Regions from separate parts of the Priestia sp. RMT2NF4 genome, predicted to be linked through region 1. Evidence: riboswitches for the same ligand, from Rfam matches in the RefSeq annotation. Region 1 holds a riboswitch; each other region holds the start of a gene.
The links. A riboswitch is a leader RNA that binds a small molecule or an ion and turns the genes downstream of it on or off. The one in region 1 is predicted to bind lysine.
Positions count from the first base shown of each region.

Region 2: it holds a riboswitch for lysine, as region 1 does, so the genes downstream of both, ACMX9J_RS18450 (aspartate kinase) here and ACMX9J_RS03570 (amino acid permease) in region 1, are expected to answer to the same signal.
Region 3: it holds a riboswitch for lysine, as region 1 does, so the genes downstream of both, lysA (diaminopimelate decarboxylase) here and ACMX9J_RS03570 (amino acid permease) in region 1, are expected to answer to the same signal.

Region 1 is NZ_JBLQZO010000001.1:713,689-716,914, reverse strand. Features, by position in the region: gene ACMX9J_RS03575 (hypothetical protein) at 55-423, shown strand; gene ACMX9J_RS03570 (amino acid permease) at 460-1,899, opposite strand; lysine riboswitch at 2,002-2,186, opposite strand; TPP riboswitch at 2,361-2,461, shown strand; gene thiT (energy-coupled thiamine transporter ThiT) at 2,494-3,102, shown strand.
Region 2 is NZ_JBLQZO010000004.1:177,961-181,186, reverse strand. Features, by position in the region: gene ACMX9J_RS18455 (YslB family protein) at 1-23, shown strand, start outside; gene ACMX9J_RS18450 (aspartate kinase) at 75-1,307, opposite strand; lysine riboswitch at 1,449-1,626, opposite strand; gene uvrC (excinuclease ABC subunit UvrC) at 1,692-3,226, opposite strand, start outside.
Region 3 is NZ_JBLQZO010000001.1:521,943-525,168, forward strand. Features, by position in the region: gene ACMX9J_RS02595 (dicarboxylate/amino acid:cation symporter) at 1-36, opposite strand, end outside; gene lysA (diaminopimelate decarboxylase) at 87-1,415, opposite strand; lysine riboswitch at 1,554-1,736, opposite strand; gene ACMX9J_RS02605 (CBO0543 family protein) at 1,803-2,315, opposite strand; gene ACMX9J_RS02610 (NAD(P)/FAD-dependent oxidoreductase) at 2,654-3,226, shown strand, end outside.

The DNA of each region.
Region 1 (3,226 bases):
GTTATTAAAATAATAAGTTGTTTTATTATTTTAATACGAAAGGTGTTAGCTATCATGAGTACACATTTTCAATATCAACATCTAAGAGCTGTGCCGAAAAGATGGTCCCAAAAAGAACTGCATATCCAGCTGAATAGAATCAAACACAATTCTGAACTATCTACTATAGCAGCAGATCCGCTTTTTCATCTGTTAGAATGTACCCGTTCAGGCCTTCAAACTAAACAAGAAATCATAGACTACATCCAAACCATTCCTAATCACCAACTTCCATCTTTTGCAACTCATTTAAGCAGGTTAATTCAGCGTATTTATTATATCGAAGCTGCTGATTACTATAACCGTCCCCTCAAAGGTTATATGCTTGTTATGAAAAACCAACCCGCTTATATATCTCTTCATTTTGACGATCAGCTCATATAAAAAAAGCTCTCTATTCTTTTGAATAGAGAGCTTTTTTTATTCGTATTTTTTCACTGTTACTTGACATTCTTTTAACGGGATAAGCTTCGACTTTTTCGTCCATTTGTATCCTAACCAAACAATTAAGAATAAAGGAAGTCCGATATAAGAAACAAGTACACCGTACCAGTCAATCGAGTCACCCATAAATGCCGAATAGTTTTGGCCTAAAATAACAACGGCACATAAAATAAAGGCAAAGATAGGGCCAAATGGGAAAAGTTTTGCATGATATGGAAGTTCACTCAAATCATGACCTTGAGCAACAAATGCTCTTCTAAAACGATAGTGGCTGATCGCAATTCCTAACCAAGCAATAAAACCAGACATACCAGAAGCGTTAAGTAACCACGTATATACCGCACCGTCTCCAAAAAATGAAGCACCAAATGCAAGTGTACCGACAAGTGCCGTTGCGATTAAGGCATTAACTGGAACGCCTCGTTTATTCACTTTTGCTAAGAACCTTGGTGCTTTTCCATCTTTCGCTAAGTTCCACAGCATACGCGTAGAAGCATACATGCCTGAGTTACCAGCAGATAAAACAGCTGTTAAAATAACGGCATTAATCGCTGATGCTGCAAACGCCAGACCTGCTCGTTCGAATATTAAAGTAAACGGACTTACTCGCACGTCATCACTTGCTAATGAATTCGCTGTGTATGGAATAAGCATTCCAATAACAAAAATAGCTAAAATATAAAATAACAAGATGCGCCAGAAGACTTGTTTAACTGCGCGAGGAACCGTTTTTTCCGGATCTTCACTTTCTCCAGCTGCGACTCCAAGCAACTCTGTTCCTTGGAATGAAAAACCAGCTGCCATAAAGATACCTAGTACAGTGAAGAATCCACCGTGAATCGGTCCATCACCAAGCGTGAAGTTTTTAAAACCTGGTGCTTCATTGTTAAAGATACCAAAAATCATCATAATACCAATAACTAAAAAGATAATAACCGTTACTACTTTAATTAACGAAAACCAAAATTCAGATTCACCAAATCCTTTTACAGAAAGGTAGTTAAGCCCAAACATAATTAATAAAAACAGGGCACTCCATAAAATAGAAGAAGAGTTCGGGAACCAAAATTTCATAATAAGGGCTCCAGCAGATAATTCAGCTGCAATCGTAATAGCCCAGTTATACCAGTAGTTCCAGCCGAGAGCGAAACCAAAGGATGGATCTACAAAACGAGACGCATACGTACTAAATGAACCAGCTTCAGGCATATAAGCTGCGAGCTCTGCTAGGCTGGTCATCAAAAAGTAAACCATTACGCCAATAATAGCGTAAGCTAAAAGCGCTCCCCCAGGTCCTGCTGTGTGAATTGCTCCACCACTTGCTAGGAATAAGCCGGTTCCGATGGCTCCTCCTAATGAAATCATCGTTAAGTGGCGAGATTTCAACCCACGTTTTAATTCTTGCTGCTCTTGCATAGATAAATACTCCTTTCGAATGTACGGAAAGAGACGGGATAACATAAAAAAAGCCCGCAGTATATGTGCGCGCTTTTAAATCTGAAAACCGCGTCAACCTTCCGTGAAGATAGCTCTTCACATCACTCGCATGATGTGACAGTTCTGTTCCTGTTCGGAGACAGCCCCAGCTTAAATCAACCGAGAAGTGATTTAAACTTCGGCAATTTTTCCTTTCAAGCAACATCCTCAATGTTCTCTGCATTTCCGTTACTTTACTATTAAAAACTGCGACCTCTACCTCATCGATTAGGATGAGGGTTTTTTATATTCAATTGACATAAAAGAAGTATAACAAATACTAAAACGATTGTCATTATAAAAAATAGATTCAGAAAATAGAAACATCTTTGAAATCTCTCGAATCTATTTTGTTACGTATGGTATAATAAACATTGTCTTTATACTACATAAATATCCAAACGTACCACAGGGGGAGCCGCCGTGCTGAGAGTGAACGAAATGTTCAGACCCTTTGAACCTGTTAGTTAACGCTAGCGTAGGAATGTGGGAATAGTAGCATATATTTGCTTACTCCTGTGTAAACCGTTTGATATGAATGATTCAAAAACAGGAGTGAGAAACGTGAATAAAGCATTACCTTTACAGGCTAAAATTGAAATAGCTATTTTTGCAGCATTGGCACTTCTACTTGACCTTTTGCCTTCAATTAAAATTGCGACGGCTGTGAGCATTTCGTTCTCCATGGTGCCCATTTTTATTATGTGCTTTCGCTGGGGAGTAAAAGGCGGGGCTCTATCTGGTCTATTATGGGGACTTTTGCAGTTAGCGACAGGAACAGCTTATATTTTAACAGCGCTACAAACATTTATTGAATATATTGTAGCTTTTGCTTTTATAGGTTTTGGAGGTATTTTTTCACAATCTATTAAAACAAATTTAGCTACCAATAACAGATCAAAAGCTTTTGTTTTAATTGTTTTATCCCTTATTATCGGCAGCTTCGCACGTTATTTCTGGCACTTTATTGCTGGTATTATTTTCTGGGGATCGTACGCACCAAAGGGTATGTCCGCTCTGTGGTATTCTTTTTCAATGAACGGTATTTCAATGGTAGGGTCACTAATAGCCTGCTTAGTCATTCTTTCATTGTTAATTCCATCGGCATCAAGAATGATTGTAACTAAATCACACTCATCATAAGAAAAAAGACTAAATCTGCCAAGATTTAGTCTTTTTTCTTATTTGTCACCTTTGTTTACACAAAAGTGTGTCAGGTTTGATAACATAGTTAGTGAAATATTCAAAAAACTGTTTTATGATAGTC
Region 2 (3,226 bases), on a different contig from region 1:
GTGCGGAGCGTTATAAAAAGTAAGAAATACGTATATATAAAAGACGTGGAGATACCACGTCTTTTTTCTTTTCTTTATACTTGCACTGCCTGCTGCTCTTCTAATTCAAATGCTACGTGAAGCGTCTCAACAGCTTTTACCATATCAGCATGCGGTACAACTGTAGATACTTTAATTTCAGACGTGCTGACCATCTTCACTTCAATTTTCTCTCCTGCCAGCACTTCAAACATTTCGGCTGCAACACCTGGATTAGATATCATGCCAGATCCCACAATCGATACTTTAGCCAGACTGCTTTCATGTTCAATACGCGTATACCCCAAGGTAGATTTATACTCTTTTAAGACGGCAAGAGCAGCTTCTACATCTACAGTTTTAATAGAAAATGAGATAGAGAGGCGATTATTAGCCGTTACGTTTTGAATAATAATATCCACATTTAACTGTTCTTTTGCTAATGCTGTAAAAATAGTAGAAAGAGTTTGTAACTCGTTGTTTAACCCTTCAATTGTCACCCGTGAAATATTATCTTCAAACGCAATTCCTCTTACGACTAAGTTTTGTTCCATTGAAACTTCCTCCTCAACAATCGTTCCATTCTCGTTTTCTAAGCTTGAACGCACTTCTAGCGGTACCTGATAATTTTTTGCAAACTCAACAGCGCGCGGATGCAGCACCCCTGCTCCTAAATTGGCTAATTCTAACATTTCGTCATATGAAATAGAATGAAGTTTACGAGCATCTTCTACGTAGCGCGGATCCGTCGTAAACACTCCTGTTACGTCTGTATAAATATCACATTTTGCAGCTTTTAGTGCCGCGGCAAGAGCTACTGCCGTCGTGTCAGAGCCGCCTCGACCTAATGTTGTAATGCTTCCATCTTCTGAACAGCCTTGGAATCCAGCTACTACTACGATTCGACCTCTATCTAATTGGCTTTGAATACGAGTCGTGTCAATGTGCTGGATTCGTGCATTGCTGTGAACTGCTTCCGTCTGGATACCAGCTTGCCAACCTGTTAGCGAAGTGGCTTCATGACCTTTGCATTGAAGAGCCATTGTTAACAGGGAAATCGTTACTTGTTCTCCAGTTGTAAGAAGCATATCCATTTCGCGTTTACTTGGACTGTCCGTAATATCACTTGCTAATTTCACCAGTGCATCTGTGGTTTTGCCCATTGCCGATACAACAACTACTACTTGGTTACCGCGCTCTGCTTCTTGAATAACACGGTTTGCTACATGTTGAATACGTTCAACAGAACCAACAGATGTTCCACCAAATTTTTGAACGATTAATGCCATAATTTTGTTCATTCCTTTTCAATAAATTTGCATATGCAGGATGATGAGAAGCTAAATTTTTTTACTCAGACAATAAAAAAAGCAATGAGATGAGCTCTCATTGCTTAACGAACGAAAATTATAAAACATAACCGTCCACTGCCGTGAGATAGCTCTCCAAGAATCTACATCTTGACAATCCTACGTTTATTCAACGCAGAACCAGCAATCATTACTATGAGGTAATGTTCACTTCGGCAAATTTCCCTTTCCGCATCGTTCATAAGGGCTCATACCCTTCCTGATGCGTACTGATTAAATTTGCACCTCTATCTTCACTTCATTTGATGAAGTGTCGTATGAAATTAGTTAATAGCTTATCAAATATTTTCTATTATTTCAAGACTATTTTTGTAATGTTTCATAAATTTTTTCAGCAATGTTTTGAGGAACACCTGAATTTCGTATATCTTCAACCGTTGCTTCTTTCAATTTTTTCACCGAACCAAAATGCTTTAACAAAGCTTTCTTACGCTTTTCTCCCACTCCCGGAATGTCGTCTAGAACTGACTGAAAAGCGGACTTAGAGCGCACTTGACGGTGGAAGGTGATTGCAAAGCGGTGAACTTCATCTTGAATTCGCTGAAGCAAATAAAATTCTTGACTATTGCGTTCAAGCGGTATGATTTGAGGAGGCTCACCAATCATCAGGTTGGAGGTTCTGTGTTTATCATCTTTAACAAGACCTGCTGTAGGCACTAAAAGTCCCAATTCATTTTCGAGAACGTCCTGGACTGCAGCTAAATGCCCTTTGCCTCCATCTACAACAATTAAATCCGGAAGCGGAAGGCCTTCTTTTAACGCTCTGGAATACCGTCTGCGAACGACTTCCCTCATGGAACTGTAATCATCTGGTCCCTTTACGGTCTTAATTTTATATTTGCGATATTCTTTCTTTTCCGGTTTCCCATCAACAAAAACAATCATCGCAGAAACTGGGTCTGTTCCTTGAATATTTGAGTTATCAAATGCTTCAATCCGATAAGGAGCGGCAATTCCAAGCTCTTCTCCTAACCGTTCAACTGCGCCAACTGTACGCTCTTCATCTCGTTCAATTAAGTAGAATTTTTCACCGAGCGCAATTTTTGCATTTTTACACGCAAGTTCTACTAATTCTTTCTTTTTGCCTCGCTTTGGATGCTGAACCTCTACTTCTACTAACTTCTCAGCTAACTCTGCATCAATCGTTGCTGGAACCATCACTTCTTTTGGCTTAATATTTTTGGCATAAAACTGACCGATAAAAGTTAAGAAATCTTCTTCTGGCTCTTTATAAAAAGGAAACATAGAAACTTCTCGCTCAATTAATTTCCCTTGGCGAATAAAGAAAACTTGAACACACATCCAGCCTTTATCGTAAGAATAGCCAAACACATCTCGATTAACAAAATCATTAAACGTTACTTTTTGCTTTTCCATTGTCGCTTCGATATGAGCAATTTGATCTCGGTATTCTTTAGCCCGTTCAAAGTCAAGTTCTTCTGAAGCTTTTAACATTTTTTCAGTTAACTCTGTTTTGACATGCTCATATCCACCATTTAAAAACCGCGTGATGTTTTCAATAATTTGTTTGTTTTGCTCTTCTTTTACCTCTTTTACGCAAGGAGCTAGACATTGCCCGATATGGTAATACAAACAAGGCCTATCTGGCATAGTGGAGCACTTTCTTAACGGATAAATGCGATCAAGAAGCCGCTTTGTTTCATTTGCTGCTTGAACATTAGGATAAGGACCGAAGTATTTCCCTTTATCTTTTTTTATTTTTCTTGTAATAACAAGTCGGGGCTGTTTTTCAGCTGTAATCTTAATAAACGGATAGCCCTTATCATCTTTAAGCATAATATTGTATTTTGGGTCATGCTTTTTAATTAAATTCATTT
Region 3 (3,226 bases), 190 kb from region 1:
CGATGATCTGTACGTTTTAAATACACTTAAAACCATATAGATTTCCTCCAAACAACAATAGCTTCTTTACTACGCAAGAACAGCTATCATTTGCTCATTGCATACGTAGTAACGACTGGCTTTACATCTTTACGCACCAAATCTTCGTATGTTTCTCGCTCTACAGCAAGACGAGCTTCTCCATTTTTCACAAATACAACAGCAGGGCGCGGAATACGGTTGTAATTGCTAGCCATTGAATAGTTGTAGGCACCTGTAGAGGATACTGCTAGTAAATCTCCTTGATTAACGCGCGGTAAATCGATATCCCAAATAAGCATATCTCCTGATTCACAGCATTTCCCCGCAATTGATACTGTTTCATCTTTTTTATCCGTCACTCTATTAGCCAAGACAGCTTCATGTTTTGCATCGTAAAGAGCAGGACGGATATTATCGGTCATACCGCCATCAATTCCTACGTATTTGCGTACACCTGGAATCTCCTTCGTTGAGCCGATTGTATAAAGCGTTGTACCTGCTTCTCCTACGATGCTTCTTCCAGGCTCAATCCAGACTTCCGGAAGGGTATAATTCTGTTCAGTTAACGTGCGGCTTAGCTTTTCTGTCAGTGCATCTACATAATACTCAACTGGAAGTGGAGAGTCGCTTTCGGTATAACGAATACCAAAACCACCACCTACGTTTAAAACTTTTACTTCAAATTCCATTTTATCACGAATACTGAATAAGAAATCAGTTAAAATATCAATGGCGCGAGAAAAACCATCTACTTCAAAAATTTGCGAACCAATATGACAATGAATGCCTAAAAGATCGTAGTAAGGCTTTTCTAATGCAGAACTTACCGCTTTCATAGCCTGGTCATTGGAAAGACCAAATCCAAACTTGGAGTCTTCCTGTCCGGTCATAATATACTCATGTGTGTGGGCTTCAATCCCTGGAGTAACACGCAGAAGAATAGATGCTTTCTGTTTGCGCTCAGCTGCTAAGGCATGTAAAACTTCAAGTTCGGTAAAGTTATCCACAACAAAACAGCCAATATTCGCATCAAGAGCCATTTCAATTTCTTCAATCGTTTTGTTATTTCCGTGAAAATGAATGCGTTCAGCTGGATATCCCGCTTCAAGAGCTGTAAATAATTCGCCTCCTGAGACCACATCTAATGACATATCAAGCTTCGTTAAAAGGCTAGCCATTTCCATACAAAGAAACGCTTTCCCTGCATAGGCGATTTGATATGAAAATCCGCTTCTTTGAAAGGCTGAATGGAAGGCCTTGCATTTCGTCTCAATTAATTCTTGATCGTAGATGTATAGGGGAGTGCCGTATTGTTTTTTCAGTTCGACCGTATCGCACTGCCCAATTTCTAAATGATTGCTGCTGTTAATTTTACTCGTTCCATGTAAGTACATAATCCGTATCCCTCCATTTAAATCATTCAACTATAACTTTGATGGTCAGTAGAAAAACACAAAAAAGACCCGTGAAGTGATGTTCACGCGTCTTGGTTTCATAATAATAAAGTATTATTACATTCTAGGCATCAACATCTCTTCAATAGCTCTCCACAAACCAAGTGGTTTGTGACAGCTCAGCATTTATTCAATACTGAACCAGTATATGAACACAATGGATGTTTATATACTTCGGCACGAAATCCCTTTTACTTATCTTCACAGACTCCATTAGTCTCCAATAAGTGACTCTTGATTTCATGCACCTCTATTCTCAGAGAGGAAAATTATATTTAAATGTAACTCCTATTATATTTCCTTTTCCTCTGTCTAGTCAATGAAAAGTTAAGGCATAGGAATATCAAAGAAGATAAATAAAAAAGCTATGAAGCTTCCAGATAGAATCCAAGCAGCCAGCGCTGTCTTCTGATGAATGATTAAAAGTGAGAACGTGACAATATTGAAGAGAAAAGAACATAGCAGCGACCATCCATAATGATGAGTGATACTGTGATTAACATAAGCAATGAACTCAATCACAGTAAATAAAAGCGCCCATAAAAGAATCCACCACAGCCGGCCGCTTACATGCAGCGGCAGCCTTCCTAAAAAAACCGGTATAACAAACGGATAAATAATTAAGGTTATTCCAAGAGAAACCATTAGGTGATCGGGTAGAAAAAGATGATCAATACCAACAGGGTGAAATACCCATACGCGGTGATGAAACAGCAGCACTTCATAAAGCAAATTCCCCGTGACCCAAAACAGCAAAGTAGGGTAGTATTCTTGATACCTTCGCCACTTGCCAAATAGTAAACCAAGAATGATAAAAAATAATACAAATGAAGATTGCATACGCTCTCCTTAAAATAACGGTTATTTCTTTTTATTTACATATTATAGTGGTTTTATTCTTTCATTTTTTTATTCAGCACCTATAATAGAAAAGCCGTAAGCCACAGCGTTAAAGACGTACTACCACTATTTATGGCTTTCTTCACCCTGTTATAATCTTGGTAAAAGAACTTCTACCGCTTTTGTTTACGAGACGAAAGGAGCTATATGTCAAAGTCAGCAAGGCTTAAAAATAAGCTTAAAATAGCTTCGCCTAGTATGTGACTTCTTTTTTTGCTATGCTAAAATTGCATACATATAGCATGAGAATACTAGAAGAAAGAAAAGGGTGTTTTGGTATGAAAACATACATCGTAGTTGGAGCTGGGGTACTTGGAGCTTCTACGGCATATCATTTAGCAAAAGCAGGAGCAGATGTGACATTGATAGATCGCAAGGATGCTGGTCAAGCTACTGATGCAGCAGCAGGAATTGTTTGTCCATGGCTTTCGCAGCGTCGAAATAAAGCATGGTACCGCTTAGCAAAAGGCGGCGCCAAGTACTATCAAACATTAATTCAGCAATTAGAAGAAGATGGAGAAACGGATACGGGATATAAGCGAGTAGGAGCAATTAGTTTACACACTGATGAACAAAAGCTTAAAAAAATGGAAGAACGAGCATATAAGCGTCGGGAAGAAGCCCCCGAAATAGGCGAGATTACACGTTTATCCGCTAAAGAAACACAGGCTTTGTTTCCGGCTCTTTCGGAAGAATACAGTTCAGTTCATATTAGTGGAGCCGCTCGCGTTAACGGAAGAGCTCTTCGAAACGCACTTGTGAATGCAGCGAAGAAAAACGGTGCAAAAATAATAGAAGGAAACGCAGAACTACTTTATGAAAATAATCAAGTAACGGGCGTTGCCGTAAAT